2 regions of the Mesorhizobium sp. WSM4817 genome follow, and region 2 is predicted to be linked to the other one. Evidence: predicted binding sites of a transcription regulator. Region 2 holds the regulator's gene; the other holds the start of a gene.
What was found. Region 2 encodes LexA, which represses DNA repair genes until DNA is damaged. Its sites were predicted from a motif close to TGTTCNNNNTGTGTTCNG; they were not measured.
Positions count from the first base shown of each region.

Region 1: the regulator LexA is predicted to act here: its motif matches at 3,064-3,081, upstream of AC0L2K_RS22890 (helicase-related protein).

Region 1 is NZ_JBVVQQ010000018.1:52,238-56,819, reverse strand. Features, by position in the region: gene phbB (acetoacetyl-CoA reductase) at 1-543, shown strand, start outside; gene AC0L2K_RS22900 (FAD-dependent oxidoreductase) at 648-1,847, opposite strand; gene AC0L2K_RS22895 (TetR/AcrR family transcriptional regulator) at 1,806-2,558, shown strand; gene AC0L2K_RS22890 (helicase-related protein) at 3,257-4,582, shown strand, end outside.
Region 2 is NZ_JBVVQQ010000016.1:155,148-159,729, reverse strand. Features, by position in the region: gene AC0L2K_RS21935 (ComEC/Rec2 family competence protein) at 1-1,870, shown strand, start outside; gene lexA (transcriptional repressor LexA) at 1,864-2,601, opposite strand; gene AC0L2K_RS21925 (molybdopterin molybdotransferase MoeA) at 2,706-3,911, opposite strand; gene moaC (cyclic pyranopterin monophosphate synthase MoaC) at 3,911-4,408, opposite strand; gene trpC (indole-3-glycerol phosphate synthase TrpC) at 4,475-4,582, opposite strand, start outside.

The DNA of each region.
Region 1 (4,582 bases), on a different contig from region 2:
TGCGCCGCCGGCATCGAGCAGATCGAGGCCGATCTCGGCCCGGTTTCCGTTCTGGTCAACAATGCCGGCATCACCCGCGACGCCATGTTCCACAAGATGACGCGCGAGCAGTGGAAAGAGGTCGTCGACACCAATCTTTCCGGCGTCTTCAACATGACGCACCCACTGTGGGTCGGCATGCGCGACCGCAAGTTCGGCCGCGTCATCACCATCTCCTCGATCAATGGCCAGAAAGGCCAGACCGGCCAGGTCAATTATTCGGCGTCGAAGGCCGGCGATATCGGCTTTACCAAGGCGCTCGCCCAGGAAGGGGCGCGGGTCGGTATCACCGTCAATGTCATCTGCCCCGGCTACATCGCCACCGAGATGGTCAGGGCGATGGACGAGAAGGTGCTCAATGAGCGCGTCATCCCGCAGATCCCGGTCGGCCGACTCGGCGAGCCGGAAGAGATCGCACGCTGCGTCGTCTTCCTCGCGTCAGACGATGCCGGTTTCATCACCGGCTCGACCATATCAGCCAATGGCGGCCAGTATATCACGTGAGGCGTTATTTCACCTGAGGCGTCGGCCTGTTGCCGGCGACTGTTTCACGGGTCTAACCGCCCACACGGCCGAGTTCGAGGCCGGGATCCGAATTACTCCGGCCGTCAGGCGACACGCTTCAGCCCTGGTTCGGCTGCCGGCTTGGTCTGGGCGACTGGACCCGGCTGGCGCGAAGGTGCCGGCAGGCGGGCAAGCGACGCCCGGCTGAGGCCCGACAGTTTCAAGGCGATGCGACGCTTCAGAAATGGAGTGAGATTCAGCGCCGAAAGCACGAGATTGCGGACGAACCGCTTCACCGAATTGCGGGAAAGCGCCATCTCGGTCATCATGCCCGCCAGTTCAAGCACCTCCTGGGCCGCCGGGCGGCGCAGCGTTTCGTAGAGGTCGAGCGCGGTTTCCGGGCGCACGCCGTTCACCACGTCGCCAAGCAACTGGCCAAGCACGACCGCGTCGATGATGCCGGTGTTCATGCCTTGCCCTCCCGCCGGGCTGTGCACGTGCGCGGCATCGCCGATGAGGAACAACCGGTCCTTGCGATACGAGCGGACCAGGCGGTGATGCACGCGAAAACGCGAGCTCCACGCCAGGTCGAGCACCCGGGTTCTTTTCTTGGTCGGACCACGGCTGTCGAGCAGCGCCTGGATGTCGGTGACCGCGGGGTTTTCCGGTGCGTCATCCATTGTCGCGACGACCCGGTACGAACCGTCCGGGAGCGGTGCCACCACCGCCAGCCCGGCCGGTGCAAAGAACAGCGACACTTCCGTCGGGCCAACCGGCCAGTCGAGACGAACATCGGCGAGCACGAACGACGCGTCATAGGCGGCGCCGTCGAACTCGATGCCGGTCGACCTGCGCACCAGGCTGTGCATGCCGTCGGCACCAACGACGTAGCGTGCCGATATCAGTTCCTGGCGGCCGTTCTCGATCACCGTCACGTGTGCGCCGTCAGCGTCCTGAACGACTGCCTTGGCCTCGATCGAGCGATGAATCACGCCGCCCAGGGCAGCGATCCGTTCGGCGAACACTTGCTCGGTCAGGTTCTGAGGCAGCATCATCAGATAGGGATGCCTCGAAGGAAGCTTGCTGAAATCGAGATTGAGCAGCGCCCGGTTGCGGTCGCGGATGGTGAAATTCTGCAGCTTCAGGGCAAGTTCGCTCAGCCGCTGCGTAACGCCGAGAGGCTCCAGCGTTTCCAGCGTCTGCGCGTGGATGACGCCAGCCCGCGAGGTCTGGAGGCCCTCCTCCAGCCTGTCGATCAGGACGTGATCGACACCGGCCTGGTGCAGCACGATGGACAGCGCCATGCCGGTCGGGCCGGCGCCAACGATCAGGACTTCCGTGGTTTCGGGCAACATCTCTCTCTCCATTTATCAACGGTCGTTGACTTTCTAGACGAAGCCATTGAATTTGTCAACGGCTGTTGGCATAAGCATTTCATGACCGAGAATCAGCCGAAAAAACCCGGAAAGTCGGACCGTACGCGCGCCAAAATCCTGGAGGCCGCGAAGCTCCTGTTCGCCGAGCACGGCTATGAGGGCGCCTCGATCCGTGACGTCGCGGCGCATGCCTCGATCGATCCGGCCATGGTGATCCGCTATTTCCGCAGCAAGGACGAGCTGTTCGCCAGGGCGGCGGTCGTCGACCTGCAATTGCCGGCACTGCGGGTGATCGACCGAAACGCCATCGGCGAAACGCTGATCAGGCGTTTTCTCGAAGTCTGGGAGGGCCCGGCCAGCGGCCCTGGCATGGCAATTCTGCTGCGTTCGGCGACGTCGAACGAATTCGCCGCGGAAAAATTGCGCGACGTATTTGGCAACCAGGTGAGGCCGGTGATTGCGGCGATCGCTGACCCCGCCGATACCGGTCGACGGGCCGGGCTCGTTTCGAGCCAGTTGCTGGGTCTGGCGATGTGCCGATACCTGCTGCGGCTTCCGCCCGTCGTCGCCCTGTCGCACGACGAAATTATCCAGAACGTCGGCCCTACGTTGCAGCGCTATGCCGTCGGAGAGGCTTGAACCAAGCCGTACTGCATTGCTGGCAGTCTGGTCCTCGTGCAGCGACTGCGCCGACCGATGGACGTGACGCCGATTTGTGCCGAAGCGGCACGCAAAAATTAGCGGCGGCCGTGCAGCCTGTGCAAAACCCTGTTCACGGCGTGTGGATAACAGGTGGAAAACCTGTTCACGACACAACATATTGGGGTGAACAAACCGGGAAACATGCGCCAGCGCCGATTCGTAGCCGTTTCGTTCCGGCTTTGAGCGCACCGTTAACGACAAAGGCTGAAAACATCTCCAAATCGTTAAGGCGCGTTAGGAAAGAATTAATAATTTCAGAATGTTGGATGAGGCCCGCCGACCTGCGTCGATCGTTCAGCGGCAAAGGTTAACGGCGACGTCAGCCCTGCATGAAACGGGCCAGTTCGGCGATTCAGCATGTGGTGAGACTCGCCGGCGAAAAATCCAGATGTAGCCGTGAACAAACCCTGAATCTGCGTGAGTCAGCGATTCGTAGCCGATTCGTTCCAGACTCGTTCCAACTGTTAAATCGGAACGGCGGAACGGATTGTCGACGCCGACGGAAGGCTTCGAGCTGTCATCGGAATATTCTGCTTTCGCTTCGCGCCCGAAATCCCTATGTGTCGGCTGTCACCCGCGCCACCACGGGGCGCGCTCCCGACAACGCGAGGCAGAGAGCCTTAGTTTCCAGGTCGATGAACATCCAGCCGAAACACACTGAGCCACTGATCCTGTCAGGCCGCGACGTGACCGCTGTGCTCGGGCCGACCAACACCGGCAAGACCCATCTTGCCATCGAGCGCATGGTGGCGCATGAAAGTGGCATTATCGGCCTGCCGCTCAGGCTGCTCGCTCGCGAGGTCTATTCACGCGTCTGCGAGAAGGTCGGCGCTCACAAGGTGGCGCTCATCACCGGTGAGGAGAAGATCCAGCCCGACGGCGCCAGATATTCGGTCTGCACCGTGGAAGCCATGCCGCGCGAGACCGACGCCGCCTTCGTCGCCGTCGACGAGGTCCAGCTGGCCGGCGATCTCGAGCGCGGCCACATCTTCACCGACCGCATCCTGCATCTACGCGGCCGCCAGGAGACGCTGCTGCTCGGCGCAGCGACCATGCACGGCATCCTCCAGCGTCTGCTGAAGGGGGTGTCGGTGGTGACGCGGCCACGGCTGTCGCATCTCGCCTATGCCGGCTCCAAGAAGCTGACCCGCCTGCCGCGACGTACGGCGATCGTCGCCTTCTCCGCCGACGAGGTCTATGCCATCGCCGAACTGATCCGCCGCCAGCAGGGCGGTGCGGCAGTCGTGCTCGGCGCGCTATCGCCGCGCACCCGCAACGCGCAGGTGGAGCTGTTCCAGTCGGGTGATGTCGATTATCTGATTGCCACCGATGCGATCGGCATGGGCCTTAACCTCGATCTCGATCACGTCGCCTTCGCCCAGAACCGCAAGTTCGACGGCTACCAGTATCGCAACCTGACGGCGGCCGAGCTCGGCCAGATCGCCGGCCGCGCCGGCCGCCACTTGCGCGACGGAACTTTTGGCGTCACCGGCCAGGTCGATCCACTGGACGAGGAACTGGTCAAGAAGATCGAGGCGCATGATTTCGACCCGGTGAAGGTGCTGCAATGGCGCACCGCGCGTTTCGATTTCGCCAACCTCGACGCGCTGAAGCGCTCGATCGAGACCAACGCGCCGGTTGAAGGCCTGACGCGCGCGCTGCCGGCGGTCGATGCGCAGGCGCTCGAACATCTGTCCCGCGACGAGGACATCCGGACGCTTGCCACCGACGCCAGGCGCGTGGCGCTGTTGTGGGAGGCCTGCGCCCTTCCCGATTACAGGAAGATCGCCCCGGCTCAGCATGCCGACCTGATCGCCTCGATCTACATGGACCTTGCCAGGCATGGCCATGTCGATGAGAATTACATGGCCGAGCAGGTGCGCCGCGCCGACACCACCGAGGGCGACATCGACACGCTGTCGCACCGGATCGCCCAGATCCGCACCTGGACTTTCGTTTCC
Region 2 (4,582 bases):
GACCATCGATGTGATGTCGACCGCCCGGCCGACACTGCGTTATGCACCCGAACGTGTCAGGGTGTCGGCACGCAAGATTCCCGCTGAGATGACCGCAGGCTCGGTGGCAACCGGCTATGTGAGGCTTCTGCCTCCGACTGGCCCGGTCAGACCGGACAGCTTTGACTTTTCCTTTGACAGCTATTTCGCCGGTATCGGTGCCAGTGGCTTTTTCCTCGGCAGTCCAAAGATCGTCGTCTCCGAAGATGCACCGTTAACCGCACGCCTTTCTTCGTCGATCGAGAAGGCGCGCGAATCCATCGCCGACCATATCAGGGACAGCATCGGTGGTGCCGAGGGGGAGATTGCCGCTGCGCTGATCGTCGGCGTGCGTGCCGGCATCCCCGAAGAGATAAACGAATCGATGCGGCGCACCGGCATCTACCACATCATCTCCATTTCCGGCCTGCATATGGCGCTTGTCGCCGGCACCGTCATGGGATTGCTGCGCGGCGCCTTTGCGCTGTTTCCCGACTTTTCGTCGCGCCGGCCGGTCAAAAAATATGCGGCTGCTGCCGCACTCGTCTCCATCGCTGCCTATCTGATCTTTTCCGGTATCGTGGTCGCGGCTGAACGCAGCTTCATCATGCTGGCAGTAATGCTTGTCGCCGTGCTGTTCGACCGGGCGGCACTCACCATGCGCAACCTGGCGATTTCGGCCATCGCCGTTATCGTCGTGTCGCCGCACGAGGTGGTCGGCGCAAGCTTCCAGATGTCGTTCGCCGCGACTGCGGCTCTCGTGGGCGCCTATGCCGGTTGGTCCGACTATCGTGCCGACAAGGCCAAGGCGCCGCGACAGCGACGGTCACCGGTCGCTTTCGTCACGCGCAAGCTCGTCGCCGGGGCAGGCACCATCGCAATGACCTCCATCATTGCCGGCAGCGCCACCGCGCTCTTCGCCATCTGGCACTTCCAGCGCGTCTCGCCGCTCAGCCTGTTCGCCAACCTGGCCGTCATGCCGATCGTCACGATCGTCATGTTCCTGGCGGTCCTCAGCGCCTTGGCAATGCCTTTCGGCCTCGACGGCCCTTTCCTCTACATGATGGGCAAGGGCCTGACGGCGATGATTGCAATTTCGGGATGGATCTCGGAGCGTTCGCCCGTCGATGCAGTCGGCCTGATTTCGTTGCAATCGGTTCTGCTGGTGACGGTCGCCTTAGTCATCGCCACGATGGCGACGACATGGCTGCGGCTTGCGGCACTTCCCTTTGCGCTCGCCGGCCTGCTGACGATTTCCGAGACGCGCACCCCCGACGTGCTGATCTCGGAGGATGCGCATCTGGTGGCGCTGCCGATCGGCGGCGGCGAACTTGCCGTCAACCGGATGCGTTCGAACGAATTCACCACCGACAACTGGAAACATGCGCTGGTTTCAACAACGATCGTCGAGCCGGAGACATTCGAAAAAGGAGATGTGCGGTTCGACATCGCCGATCCGGCCGACCTGCCGCCGGGAGCGCCTTTCACCTGCACTGCCGGCCTGTGCCTGGCCCGGCATCCGTCCGGCGCGCTCATCGCGCTCGCCGACAACCGCAAAACCGCGCGGCCGGCCTGTGCCTTTGCGGATTTGATCGTCATCGACGATGCCACAGCCTATTACAAACCCTGCCGCAACCCGCTGGTTCTCGTCGTCACCAAACGGCAGCTCGCTCGCATGGGCAGTGCCGCCGTCTTCTTCGATCCGCTATCGGCGACAACGCGCGCAGAAATCCGTTTTGCCGTCAGACAGCCATACAGGCCTTGGCATGAGCAGCGGCGATTTTCGCGCGAGGCGAGGGGCCTGCCGCCATACCGCAGGGCCGAGAAACCCAAGAAGCCTGCCGTTCAGTAACGCCGGATCAGTCCGACGAGCTTGCCCTGCACCTTGACCCGGTCCGGCCCGAAGATGCGCGTCTCGTAGGCCGGATTGGCGGCTTCCAGTGCGATCGAGGCACCTTTGCGGCGGAATCGCTTCAGCGTCGCCTCCTCCTCGTCGACCAGAGCGACAATGATCTCGCCAGGCTGGGCGGTTTCGGCGTTGCGGATGATGACCGTGTCGCCGTCGAAGATGCCGGCCTCGATCATCGAATCACCCTTGACCTCCAGCGCGTAGTGCGTGCCGCCGGTGATCATGTCCGGTGGCACCGAGATCGAATGCGTCTGGTGCTGGATGGCGTCGATCGGCACACCGGCAGCGATGCGGCCCATCACCGGTATGGAGACGGTGGCAACGACGTCGTCGTCATTGCCGGCAGCACGCATGCGCGAAGGCGCTGGCTTGATCTGGCGTCCGAGGCCGCCCTGGCCAAGGGAGCCTTGAATGACGCTCGGCGAGAATTTGCGCGCCGCATTGAGGCCCGGCGCGATCGAATCGGGCAGGCGCAGCACCTCCAGCGCGCGGGCGCGGTTGGGCAGGCGGCGAATGAAACCGCGTTCCTCCAGCGCCGTGATCAGCCGGTGGATCCCCGATTTGGAGGCGAGGTCGAGCGCTTCCTTCATCTCGTCGAACGAGGGCGGAATGCCGCTTTCCTTCAGCCGTTCGTGGATGAACATCAGCAGTTCATGTTGTTTGCGTGTCAGCATCGCGACCCCCAACAGAATCAGAAAAACAAACCCAGAACAAACACTATCTGTTCCAGTTGTGTTCCGCAACCATTTAAAGTTTAATGAATGTGTTGACGTTTTGTTCAGCGTAGCATCAGCACGCTGCAGGCGGCGCCCGCTGCGGCTGCGGGAGCGAATGGCTCGCGCACGACCAGTCCGTTGGCGTCGGCCAGCATTCTGAGCATCGAGGAATCCTGGATACTGAACGGCGTTGCCTCAAGCGTGCCAGCTTCTTCCTTCACCACCGCGCGTACATAGTCCTGCCTGAGATCGTTAGCCGGCATGGCGGCGCCGAGCCGCGCCTGACGCATGTCCTGGCGGAAGGCGCGGCCGCCGAGCCGCGCCAGCAGCGGCTTCAGAAAGAGCTGCGTGCAGACCAGGCTGGCCACCGGATTGCCAGGCAGGCCGATGCAGCGGATGGCGCCCAGCCGCCCGAACATCAGTGGCTTGCCGGGCCGCATGGCGATTTTCCAGAAATCGAGCGCCATGCCTTCGCCGGTCAGCACGTCATGGACGAGGTCATGGTCGCCGACCGAGGCGCCGCCCAGCGTGACGATGACGTCCGCGCCTGCGGCGACGGCTTTTGTCACCAGCGCGGCGATCGCGTCCTTGCGGTCGGCGGCGATGCCGAGATCGAGGGCGCTGGCGCCGACCGAGCGGGCCGCGGCGGCGACGCCATAGGCATTGGAGGAGATGATCTGGCCGGGGCCAAGGTCGCTGCCCGGCGGCAGCAATTCGTCGCCGGTGGCGATGATGGCGACCAGCGGCCGTTTCACCACGCGGACCTGCTGGTGGTTGGCCGACGCCGCCAGCGACAATGCCGCCGGATCAAACAGGCGGCCTTTCTCCAGCAGCATGTCGCCCTGCGAGAAATCGAGCCCGAGGCGGCGGATGTTGCGGCCTTCAACCGTCGGCGCGGTCACTTCGACCATGCCGCCGCCGAGGTCGCGGACATTCTCCTGGATGACGATGGTGTCGGCGCCTCCGGGAAGCGGCGCGCCGGTGAAGATGCGCACGGCCTGCGCCGGGCCGACTGTCCCGGCAAAGCCGCGTCCGGCCGGCGCCATGCCGATCACCGAAAGTCTCGCGGGCACGGAGGCGACATCGTCGGCCCGCACGGCATAGCCGTCCATGGCCGACGCGTTGAATGGCGGCTGGGTGCGGAGCGCGATGAGCGGCTCCGCCAGCACGCGGTCGGCGGCATCCATCAGGGCGACGCTTTCAGCCTGCAAGGGCGCAGCATCCGCAAGCAGGTGCTCGAGCGCCTCGGCGACCGCAAGCAGCGCCATTATTGGCCTGCCCCCTGGGCATCCGCCTTGTAGTCGCCGGATTTGCCGCCGGTCTTTTCCACCAGCCTGATGCCGGAGATGGCCATGCCGCGATCGACCGCCTTGGCCATATCATAGATGGTCAGGCAGGCGACCGAGACGGCGGTCAGCGCTTCCATCTCGACGCCGGTCTTGCCGGTGACGCGGGCCAGCGCCGTGACCTTCAGGCCGGGCAGCTTCGCGTCAGGTTCGATGTCTACCGATATCTTGGTCAACAGCAGCGGATGGCAGAGCGGGATCAGCTCATGCGTCCTCTTGGCCGCCATGATGCCGGCGATGCGCGCCGTACCCAGCACGTCGCCCTTCCTGGCATCGCCGTCGAGAATCATTTTCAGCGTTTCGGGCCGCATCGAGACAAGACCTTCGGCGATTGCCGTGCGGGTCGTCTCCGCCTTGTCGCCGACATCGACCATATTGGCTTCGCCTTCTGCGCCAAGATGGGTGAGGGCGGCCGACATCGTCAGGTCACCCTGGAGCGACGTGCGTCCGTTTGGACGCACAAACTACACTCTGACGCTTTGTATCTATGCATCATGCTCTCCGAACATCGATTCCGATTTTCGGGCAGATGCATTGGCGGGCGCCTTGCCCGTCAAAAGCAGGTGCGTCGCAGTGGCCACGTCCAGTTGCCG